2 regions of the Planococcus versutus genome follow, and region 2 is predicted to be linked to the other one. Evidence: riboswitches for the same ligand, from Rfam matches in the RefSeq annotation. Region 2 holds a riboswitch; the other holds the start of a gene.
The links. Region 2 has a riboswitch for FMN ahead of I858_RS14460 (hypothetical protein). Riboswitches for the same ligand answer to the same signal wherever they lie in the genome.

Region 1 (5,431 bases), 890 kb from region 2:
CTTCAATTGCTGCAATGATCCCAGAAGTTGAACCACTTCCATATGCACCTAGTACACGGTAGGCATACAAGTCAACTTTCGGCGCAATTCCTTTAATGCCGTATTCGTTTGCTCCAATTGCAGCAATTGTGCCTGCAACATGTGTTCCATGTGATGTATAAAATGAACTCCCGTTTGCATTAAATTCGGGTTGAGTTGACACACGTTCAGACGGTCTTGTTTCTGATGCATCGTCTATCGCACGTGATTTTGTGTAAACAGTTGGGTTAAACGGAATAAAGTTTTTTCCGCCTTTATAAATGCCCGTAAATTCTGGATGGTCTGGATCAATCCCTGTATCAAGAACTGCAACTTTCACTCCTTGACCTTCCAACCCCTCTTGCCACAAAGGCTCAATACCTAAGAAAGAGATACTATTGTCCATTGCTGCATCAACATCTCCAGCAGCAGTGGTTTTCGGTGTTTCCATTGCATGAACCTCTGTATCAGGTTCAACCAATGTTACGCCTTCGATTGTTAAAATTTTATCCAAATCTTTTGCTTTTACGGTTGCTGCAAATCCATTAAGAACCGTGTCATAAGCAAAACCTTCTTTAACAATTATGTTTAAAGCACGCATTTCTTTTTTAGCTAATGCTTGCTGCGCTTTTACATTCTTTTTGACTTTTGTTTTGGCATCATTAGAAAATGCTTTGCCTTTTGACTTTACAATTGCACGTTCAAGTCCCACTGGTTTTTTTGACAAGTGGACAATTACATCGACTGTCTCCTCACCAGACTTTTTTTCAAGTGCTTTGTGAAGTCGTGGCTGACTGTCGATCACACGAAGTTGATCGGCGATAGCTGCTTTGATTTCCATTTGACTTTGCGTTTGTTGGTTTTCTTTAACAGAAAGATTTTGCTCTGCTGAAACCGAGAACGGTGACAGGAGCGAAAAAACCAACACGAAAGTCAGAATGGCGCTGAAAAGTTTAATAAAATTGACTTTTGACAATTTCCATTTCCCCTTTGCTTTTTTGTTCACACAAATCAGAATTGCATGACAATTCGAATGTTAACATAAGGAGAGAAGAAATTGTATGTTTCTTGAATATAAAGAATAATAGGGGTATGTATAAATATTTTGTAAACTGTAATAATACTTAAAATAATTTTCATAATTAGAGCTAATTTTTTAAAATTCGGTATCTACACATTATGAGTTTTTTTAATAGACTAAATCTCACAACACTTCTTTAATATTATTAGTTCCATTTCCATTCTTTTTTGTTTAAATAATAAATTTCAATCTTCTTTTTATTTTTTATATTATAATCTTGCTTTGTTGTATTTATATTCATTGTTTATCAAGACATTTTCATATGATTATTCATTAAAGCATTTAATTAGTTGTGTAATTTCACAAACGACAAAAACAGGTAGCGAAAAGTTTTGCTTTTCGCTACCTGTTTTTTCGTATCACCATCCTGTTAAATTAAAATGGCGCATCGTTTTTTATTTTATGACAAATAATAGGTACGCTGCTTTTCAATCCAATTGTGCATGCTGCTAAACATAAGCAAGACAATAGCTGTCAAAAGAACGCCTTTAATTAAGTTAAATGGTAAAATCCCTAAAACGATCGTCCCGAATAGAGCAGTTCCCGTTTCTGCAGGCATGTTGAGGAAATACGTATACATCGGCAAAAAGACAAAATAATTTAAAACACTCATTCCAATTGCCATCGACAATGTACCGACTGCTAAGCCGAATGCCATTCCTTTTTTCGTCGCCACTTTTTGATAAATAAAATAAACGGGCAAAATAAACAGCAAACTCGTCACTAAATTTGCCATATGACCAACAGGTACTCCAGTAGGACTTCCTGCAAAAAGCCAATCTAGCACGTTTTTAAAGAAAGCAACTAATATTCCTGCTACTGGCCCCATCGTAATTGCTGCGATTAATGCAGGCACATCACTAAAATCCACTTTTAAAAAAGCAGGTAGCGCTGGCAATGGGAAGTTAAAAAGCATTAATATAAAAGAAATACTGCTCAACATTCCAATGACAATCATCGTTTGTAACTTTTTATTCTTCATGTTCCTCTCTCCTTGTAGTGATTCACCAGAAGAAAAGTTTAGACCTCGCATTTACATATAAAAACCCTTAAGCATTAATTACTTAAAGGAGAAAAGGCACACTTAACAAGCGTTCCGTCTACATGTAAACGACAAACGTCCGCACCTTCACCTTCTCCCATCCAGACTATACTGTCGGCTTTGGAGTCTCACCAAATCCTGCGTTTTACGGCTCGCGGGCTTATGAACAGAGTTCAATTACCGCCGGTAGGGACTTGCACCCTGCCCCGAAGATGAATCGTTATTTTGTTATAGCCTAATCGTAGTATAAAAAAGCAGTGTTGTAAACAAATTTGTTTACAACACTGCTTTTCTCATTGCGCTGTCCATTCCAGTAAATTTGGTGCTATAGGAATTGGCAAAGGTAGGCTAAAGTCAAAGCCATTCCAATTGACTGGTTGCAGCCCTTCGATTTTAGCTTCTTTATGAAATGAATTGGCTGTTAATGTCAGACTTTCGATCATTCGTACAGCGTCTAACTGATTGATGGCATTTAAGTCGACTTCTGTTTCAAATCGAACTGTCACAAGCTTATCAGTTTCAATTACTTGAAAAACTAAGTCTTCGGGAATTGTTCCACTATACAAATCACTCGGACTTTTAGTGAGTGAACTAATAGCTTCGCTCACTGAAGCAAAAGGCATATCGTATCCTGGCGCAAGATAAATGTCACCATTTTTTGCAGCCACTGAGTAGTAAGCAAGATTTTCTTGAGTAGGCACTCTACTTTCAACAGGACCAATTTGAGAAAACTCTGCAGCTGATCCGTCTTTATTGACCACTTCAATTTGATCTGCATCGTTAAAACTTGCTGATAGTGTATTGAAATAGATACCTATACTTGCAGAAGCCTTATCGTATTGATGATCTTGTGGCAACATATGACGAATGCCTGTAGTAGTTTTTTCTAATGTCCCAATATAAGGATGATAGTTATCAAAACCGAGTGCTTTTTCATTAATATCATCAGCGTATTTTTGGTACAACTCTAAAGATGTGGGGACCAAACTTTTAAAATCGCTCGCAATTTCTTCAGCTGGAATCAAGAACGTCACAGGCACTACAATTGCTTGCACAGTCAGTCCAATAGTCATAACAGTTTGATCACTAATCTCGCTTTCATAAACCGCCGTTCTCACTGTATCTTCTACTTGTGCTGTAGAAAACTGATCCGATTCACTTTCGTTAGAATCCTCAACTTCTGATAATTCGTTGTTTTCCTTCATTGTTGCTGATGACTCATCTGCTGCATCACTAGAATCATTTTTTGTTTGAGCAAAGTCAATTCCGTTTTGACTAATGATCGAAGAAACTAAAATACCCATAGCTATAAAAGCTAATGCTGCAATCAAAATTGGTAACCACGGTTTCCGAGGTTTCTTCACTGATTTTCGTTGAACTAATTGATTGTAAACTCTTTTTTTTGACCGGTTGTCTTTTATCTCGGGGAACTCCTTTAACAAATCTTCGATAGCGTCATCGGTCCATTTGTTATTCGGCATTGTCATCTCCCCTTTCTCTAGCTACTAATTTTTCGCGTAAAGCTTTTATTGCACGATGTTGCGTAGTTTTTACTTTTCCTTCAGTCCAAACTAAAATTTCTGCAGTTTCTGCAATCGACAAATCTTGAAAAAACCGCATGATGATGACCATTTTTTGATCGCCAGTACATGTATCTAACGCTTTATACAAAAGTACTTTATCTTCATTTAACAAGGACACTTCTTCTGGAAGTTTTTCAGACGAAACCAATTGCTGTGTTTCCCAATCAAAGTACTCCATTGAATGTTTTGTCCGCACAGCTGCTTTTCGAAAATGATCAATTGCCACATTTTTAGCGATGGAAAAAAGCCATGTTTTTTCGGAGCTTCGTCCTTCAAAACGATCAAACGCACGAAAAGCACGAATGTATACTTCTTGCATTAAGTCTTCTGCTAAATGTCTATTTTTCACAAGATAAATTAAAAATTGAAAGACATCTTGATGATACTCATCATACAATCGATGGAAAACGGAGTCATTCAATATACTCCCTCCGTTCTTAAGATTAGTCGTCTCTGTCTTCGAATAGTTACATGTTTTTCAAAGGCAGGTAAAAGGCAAAAGAAGTTCCTTGTCCTTCAAGGCTTTCTGCGTGTATTTTACCTTCATGAGCTTGAATAATATTACTAGCAATTGCTAAACCAAGACCTGTTCCACCTTTGCCAAGCGTTCTTGCTTTGTTCGCTTTATAAAAACGTTCAAAAACAAATTCTAAATCTTCTTTGGAAATACCGACTCCGGTGTCATTAATTGAAATTTTAGCGTATTCTTGCTGCTGTTCAACACGAACCACTACTTTTCCGTTTTCTGGCGTGTGACGAATAGCGTTATCGATGAGATTTGTCATCACTTGTTCAATTCGGTCTTCATCCATTTCGCTAGTTGCCCAATCATCGAGTTTTGTTTCAAACGATAAGTAGACTTCGTTTTCTTTTGCGATTTGAGTAAACTTAAGAGTCATACGTTCAATAGCACTATTTAATTGAACTATTTCTTTATACAGTCTCATATAGCCCGATTCCATCCGTGCAAGATTCAATAAATCTGTAACTAAACGACCCATTCGTTGTGATTCTTCATAGATGATTCTCGTCATTTCACGTCGCTCTTCTTCTGTCGCTCCAACATCATCTAGAATGGCTTCACTATAACCTTGAAGCATCGCAATTGGAGTTCTTAACTCATGAGAAACATTCGCTATAAAGTCTTCTCTAAGCTTTTCTAAGCGATGTTGTTCGGTCATGTTATGCAACACTGCAACGGCTCCACGAATTGATTCTCCGCTATATAGAGGACTAAAATTGATAGCATAATATGCCCCTTCAATTTCTAATTCTTCTTCAAGTTCTTCTTCAAACCCGAGCACGTGATCCAACATGTGAAGCATTTCTGGTGGCAATGGTTGTGCTTTTGTTGAACCATTTTTAAACATCCATTGTTGCAATAGCTTTTCTGCAGGTGGATTACTTAATAATATAGTTTTGTCTTGATTAAATGTAATAACAGCATCTGCCATTGATGTTAGAATACTTGATAATTGCTCTTTCTCTTGATTGATTACTTCAACATGGTGTTTGAGCTGTCGACCCATTTGATTAAAAGCAATCGCTAATTGACCGATTTCGTCACTTGAAGTCGCTTTCACTTTAGTGTCAAAATTGCCTTTAGCAAGCTCGAACGCACCTTCACGCATTTTTCGAAGAGGCGATGTAATTCGTGATGATAAAAAGAAAGCAAAAAATGTCGTTAATAATAATGCGATAAATGCA
Region 2 (5,431 bases):
TTCCATTCTATTTAGCGCTTCCATCGCTCGGTCTCCGGCTTCTTTTCCAGACTCTCCTCCGACAAACTTCAACTCATCCGCTGCGAATGAAGCCTCAAGTTTCTCCATCCAGTCAGGCAAATTCTCAGAGCTCAATACGCGTTCTGCTAATCGATCATCAATTTCGATTCGTAAATTCTGTTGGTCTGCTGCATGTTCAACCGACTGAATCGCTCGCGTAAATGGACTCGAAACAAAATGAACAATTTCCCGTTCTCGTAGAAATTCCGCTAATTCCTTTGCTTGCAACTTGCCTAGTTCCGTCAACGGTGCATCTGGTGCTTGCCCCGTCGCTTGGCAATGCCTAACCAAATAAATGGTCTTCTCCATGACCAACCCTCCATTTTGTTTGATGATCCATCCAGTAGCTAGATTTATCGTAAATTTTTACTGTGATTTTGTCGTTATATCACACGTTCCCGTTTTTTGAGATTTCAACCTTTTCAAAAAAACTCCTGAGCAACAGCTCAGGAGTTTTGACTTATAATTTTTTCATCAAGTTTGCCATTTCAATGGCTCCAGCTGCTGATTCCCAGCCTTTGTTCCCAGCTTTTGTTCCAGCGCGTTCAATCGCCTGTTCAATAGAATCTGTTGTTAAAACACCAAAAATGACTGGAATATCTGCATGGTCACTCGCTCTTGAAACACCTTTAGCGACTTCGCTGCAAACATAGTCAAAGTGAGGAGTAGCGCCTCTAATAACTGTCCCTAGCGTGATGATGGCATCATACTTCCCACTCATCGCCATCTTTTTCGCTACAAGCGGAATTTCAAAAGCTCCTGGCACCCAAGCAATCGACACATCCTCTTCACTAACACCGTGGCGTTTTAGCGCATCTTCTGCACCGCCCAATAATTTACTCGTAATAAACTCGTTAAAACGTCCAACCACTATTCCGATTCGTAATCCTTCACCATTTAAATATCCTTCAAAATGTATCGTCATTTAAGTCCATCTCCTCTAGTAGATTAATAAGTTGTCATGTTTTGCTGTTCTTGTTGGTACGTTACTAAATCTTTAATCGTCAAAATACCTAGACCGAGCCGTTCAGACACTTGTAACAAATCATCCACTCGCGCCATCGTGCCATCCGCATTCATGATTTCACATATAACTCCTGCTGGAGACGAACCGGCAAGTTTCGCTAAATCCACCGCCGCTTCAGTATGCCCTGTCCGTTCTAGGACGCCGCCATTTTTTGCGATCAATGGGAAAACATGACCAGGACGTTTAAAGTCTGTTGCTTTCGCAGTTGGCTTGACTAAGCTCGTAATTGTATGAGAACGTTCAAAAGCACTAATGCCTGTCGTTGTATCTTTATGATCCACACTGATCGTAAAAGCAGTTCCATATTCATCTGTATTATGGTCTGTCATAAGACCAATTTGTAAATTTTGAGCGATTGATTGGGCAAGTGGTACGCAGATCAAGCCTCGTCCTTCAGTCGCCATCAAATTGACGATTTCAGGGGAAGCGAATTCTGCCAATGCGACAAAATCACCTTCGTTTTCTCGGTCTTCGTCATCGATGACGATGATGGTTTTGCCTTTTTTCAATTCTTCAATGGCTTTTTCTACTGTGTAGAACATTTTCTCAGCGCCTCCTTTTAAAATCCATTTTCCGCCAGCCAGTTTCTACTGATTTTTGGTTCTGCTGTTTGAATGCGTTCCGTATACTTTGCCAGTAAATCACATTCAATATTGACCTTTTCCCCAATGCCTTTTTCGCCTAACAGCGAATCTTCTCGCGTAGTTGGAATCAGAGAAATGGTTACTGAATTGTGGTCGAGATAAAAAATGGTCAAGGAAGTTCCATCAACAGCGATAGAGCCTTTTAGCATCATATACTTCATGAGTCGAGGTTCCAGTTCAATCGTTTTAGTCATAGCATTCGCTTCTTTTTTTACTGAACGGATAACGCCAACGCCATCAATATGACCACTGACAAAATGGCCGCCAAAACGGCCGTTAGCCGGCATCGCACGTTCTAAATTCACCCGTGCTCCTGCTTTTAATCCACTCATAGTTGAAGACTTGACCGTTTCCGGAATGACATCCACTGTGAATGTCTTAGAACTGAATGTAGAAATAGTTAAACAAACGCCATTAATGGAAATGCTGTCTCCACGTTTAACGTCTTCTAAAATTAGCGCACAGGAAATGGTTAACTCCATTGCTTGTGGCTTAGAGCGAACTGAGGCAACCTGTCCGACTTCTTCAACAATACCTGTAAACATTTAGGCACACTCCTCCGTTCTGTTCAAAACATATTCAATTGAGATCGTGCGATTTATTGGGTACTTTCCACCAAGGGGCGTATGGGTGGTGAGAAAGGGATCGTTCAGAAGGGTTTGAATTTGTAGATAGCTATACATGTGCCTTACTTCTTTATCAAGACGGCCAGTTGGATGGCAATTTTTTGTACCTTGAAGAAGCTCGTTTTCCGCTGAGGAAATGAGCAGGGTGAAAGACCGTTGACTTGTATTTCCAGAGACTTCTCCCTGATAAAGGTTTTTGGTCATACAAATTCCTCCTTTCAATTTTAACTCATTGAAAAGAAGAGACACATAACGAAACCGATTTCTAGATTCTTCTCCCATCCAGACTGTAACTGTCGGTGCCGGAGTTTCACCAGCTCCACCGTTTGAACGCTTTACGCATAGTGGCCTATGCGAGTTATCGTCCAACCGGGTCACGGACTTGCAGTTTCCTGCTCACCGCCGGTAAGGAATTTCACCTTGCCCCGAAGAATTAGATTCGTAGTTTCGTCTCTTTCATAGTAGCATAGTAAGAAATCGAACTATATACATTTAGCTGATACTTCCAACGAACTCCAGTCAAGTCGAATTCTATATCCCTTAAACAACTGTCTATTTTAAAGCCTATCGCTATTTCAGAAAGGACGAGTTACTATGTCTCATCACCATGCAGTGAAAGGCGTCAGAGTAGATGCCGAAACACGTTGTGCTCATTACCATTCACCCATCGACCGAATTGCCATCAAGTTTTTTTGCTGTCAGCACTACTTTCCCTGCTTCGAATGCCACCAAGCTACAGGCTGCGGTAACCATCAAGTTTGGCCAAAAGACCAGTTCCAAGAAAAAGCAGTACTATGCGGGAGCTGCGGGCATGAACTTACTATCGATGAATATTTAGCCTGTGCATCTACTTGTCCCAACTGTTCTTTGTCTTTTAATCCAGGCTGCAGCGTGCATAAGCAGCTTTATTTCGGATAAAAGCTAGAAGCCCTAGAAAAATGACCTTTTAAAAAAACCAATAAAGCCAAGTGAGAAATTATATCTCACTTGGCTTTATTGGTGTGTAAAGACATTACAAGCTGCTCTCCTTTAGAGCGCATAATTCGTCTACCTGTATCTTCAAATCCTGCTTTTTGGTATAAGCGTTGCGCAGGAATGTTACGCGCATTGACACCTAACACCACTTGATCGAAATCTGGAAACTCCATTTTCATAAACTCTGGAAGTGCAAAAATAGACCCTGTCGCAATTCCTCGCCCTTGATATTTCGGATTTACAGAAAACCCTCTCAATAATAAGGCTTTTGGATTGTTCGAATATTTTTTTCGGTCTTCCGATTCATCCAATTCGAAAAAACCCACATCTTCTCCGCGTGCTTTAATAATAATAAAATGCTTTAACGGATCTTTAGCATCTTTTTCAATAATTTCTAAAGGCAATCGTGTAAACTCCAGCTGATGTGTGGGCAAATCGTAACCGATTGATCGTTTCGAGGAGTAGCGATGCAATGTCACTTCTCTTTTTTTAATCATGTTAAGTAGACCTCCTTGTTTGCGTTCATTGTCTTAAACTGTCAGGCATCCTCCAGATTCAAAAAGATAGTCAGAAGACTATTGAATAGAAAAAGCTGCATCCACTTCAGCTTTACTCTTTCTTCAATGTCACTACGACAATTTCAGGCAGATTAAAAATACGGACAGGAAAAGTACTATTGCCAAGTCCACGACTAACAACCATTTTCGATTGATCTTTTTCAAAGATCCCTTCCGTTACTTTCGGAAACCAGCCTTGTCCTGGAGCAACCAAACCGCCAAGTCCAGGAATTCGAATTTGGCCGCCGTGGGCATGTCCTGAAAACACTACATCCACTCCAGCTTCTGCATAAATCGGAAAATATTCAGGACGATGCGCTAACAACAAGGTAAAGTTGTCTGTCAGTTGCGCATGCTCAAGACTCTCTTGCGTAGCTTCGTCCCCGTGTATCTTAGGTTCTGTCAAAGGATCGTTGATTCCTGCAAGCTGGATTGACGATTGTCCTTTTTCCCATTCAACTTGCTCATCTTCCAAAACCACGACATCTCGTTTACGCAACGCAGCTGTTATTTCCTCAATATTATTGGAAGCCACTTCGTGGTTTCCTGTCACGTAATACACTTTACTCATCTCGACAAGCGCATCAACTAATACCAAGCTAGCCTCTAAATCATAACGATTGCTGTCGATAAGATCACCCGTCAAAAAAATGACGTCCGGATTGGCCGCTGCTACCTTTTTAATCAGTGACGATTGATCTTTTCCGAACGTGGCATTATGCAAGTCTGATACCTGAACAATAGTCGCTCCATTAAAAGCAGCTGGCAACTCTTCAGACGCTATCGTGTATTCCGTAGTTTGTACCCACTTGTTACTGATCCAAATACCACTCCATGCCAGTATCACTAACAGCATAAGTACTATCATTTTTTTCATGTACTACCCTCTATTCAATCTTCATTCGAACCATCGGAGTCGGCTCCATCTTTTCATCTACTTAATTCGGTGCTACAATTTCGATTTTCAAACGATCAGATCCTTCTAGAAACACTGCATAGGGATGAAGGTCTTCGTATAAAATTCACATACCCAATTGTCTCATTTTTTCAGTCATTTCGTCTACTTGCGCACATGAAACTGCATGAAACGTCATATATTTGAAACATTGACTTCTACATGATGTAGCATTTGTTTCCACTCCTTTAATCCATGCTACTCGTTGTACTAAAAAACGTGCAAGTTTCTCAGTAGATTTGTGAGCGGCAACTCAAACTTTGGTCTTGGCTTTATTTTTTCGTGATGCCACACTACCTAAAACGCTTAAAAGAAAAATACATAAAACAGCTATTCCGATAGCTCCTACGAGACTACCTCCATCGGAAGATGCCGTTAACCAAGCCGCTCCGTACTGCGGGATTTTCACCGGTGACATGGACCAAGTCGTACCGAATAAGCTATCCGTTAGTTGCAAGATCAGGTATGTTGCAAATGCAACCGCCGCTGCAATTCCGCCATTTGGTGAAACGGCGCTTGCTGCTAAAACAATCGTTAAAATGAGCACTACCCAAATGCTATACGTTCCCATTAGTTGAACAAGCTTG

Region 1: another riboswitch for FMN. It lies ahead of I858_RS10260 (ECF transporter S component); the one in region 2 lies ahead of I858_RS14460 (hypothetical protein).

What each region holds. Positions count from the first base shown of each region.
Region 1 covers NZ_CP016540.2:1,986,486-1,991,916, forward strand. Annotated here, with positions in the region: gene I858_RS10255 (S8 family serine peptidase) at 1-994, opposite strand, end outside; gene I858_RS10260 (ECF transporter S component) at 1,500-2,081, opposite strand; FMN riboswitch at 2,227-2,359, opposite strand; gene I858_RS10265 (hypothetical protein) at 2,435-3,622, opposite strand; gene I858_RS10270 (RNA polymerase sigma factor SigX) at 3,612-4,145, opposite strand; gene I858_RS10275 (ATP-binding protein) at 4,192-5,431, opposite strand, start outside.
Region 2 covers NZ_CP016540.2:2,874,752-2,880,182, forward strand. Annotated here, with positions in the region: gene I858_RS14440 (histidine phosphatase family protein) at 1-369, opposite strand, end outside; gene ribH (6,7-dimethyl-8-ribityllumazine synthase) at 521-985, opposite strand; partial or broken gene ribB (3,4-dihydroxy-2-butanone-4-phosphate synthase) at 1,021-1,629, opposite strand; gene ribE (riboflavin synthase) at 1,647-2,276, opposite strand; gene I858_RS14460 (hypothetical protein) at 2,277-2,561, opposite strand; FMN riboswitch at 2,624-2,794, opposite strand; gene I858_RS14465 (CHY zinc finger protein) at 2,952-3,275, shown strand; gene I858_RS14470 (GNAT family N-acetyltransferase) at 3,341-3,829, opposite strand; gene I858_RS14475 (metallophosphoesterase) at 3,942-4,766, opposite strand; gene I858_RS14480 (ABC transporter permease) at 5,098-5,431, opposite strand, start outside.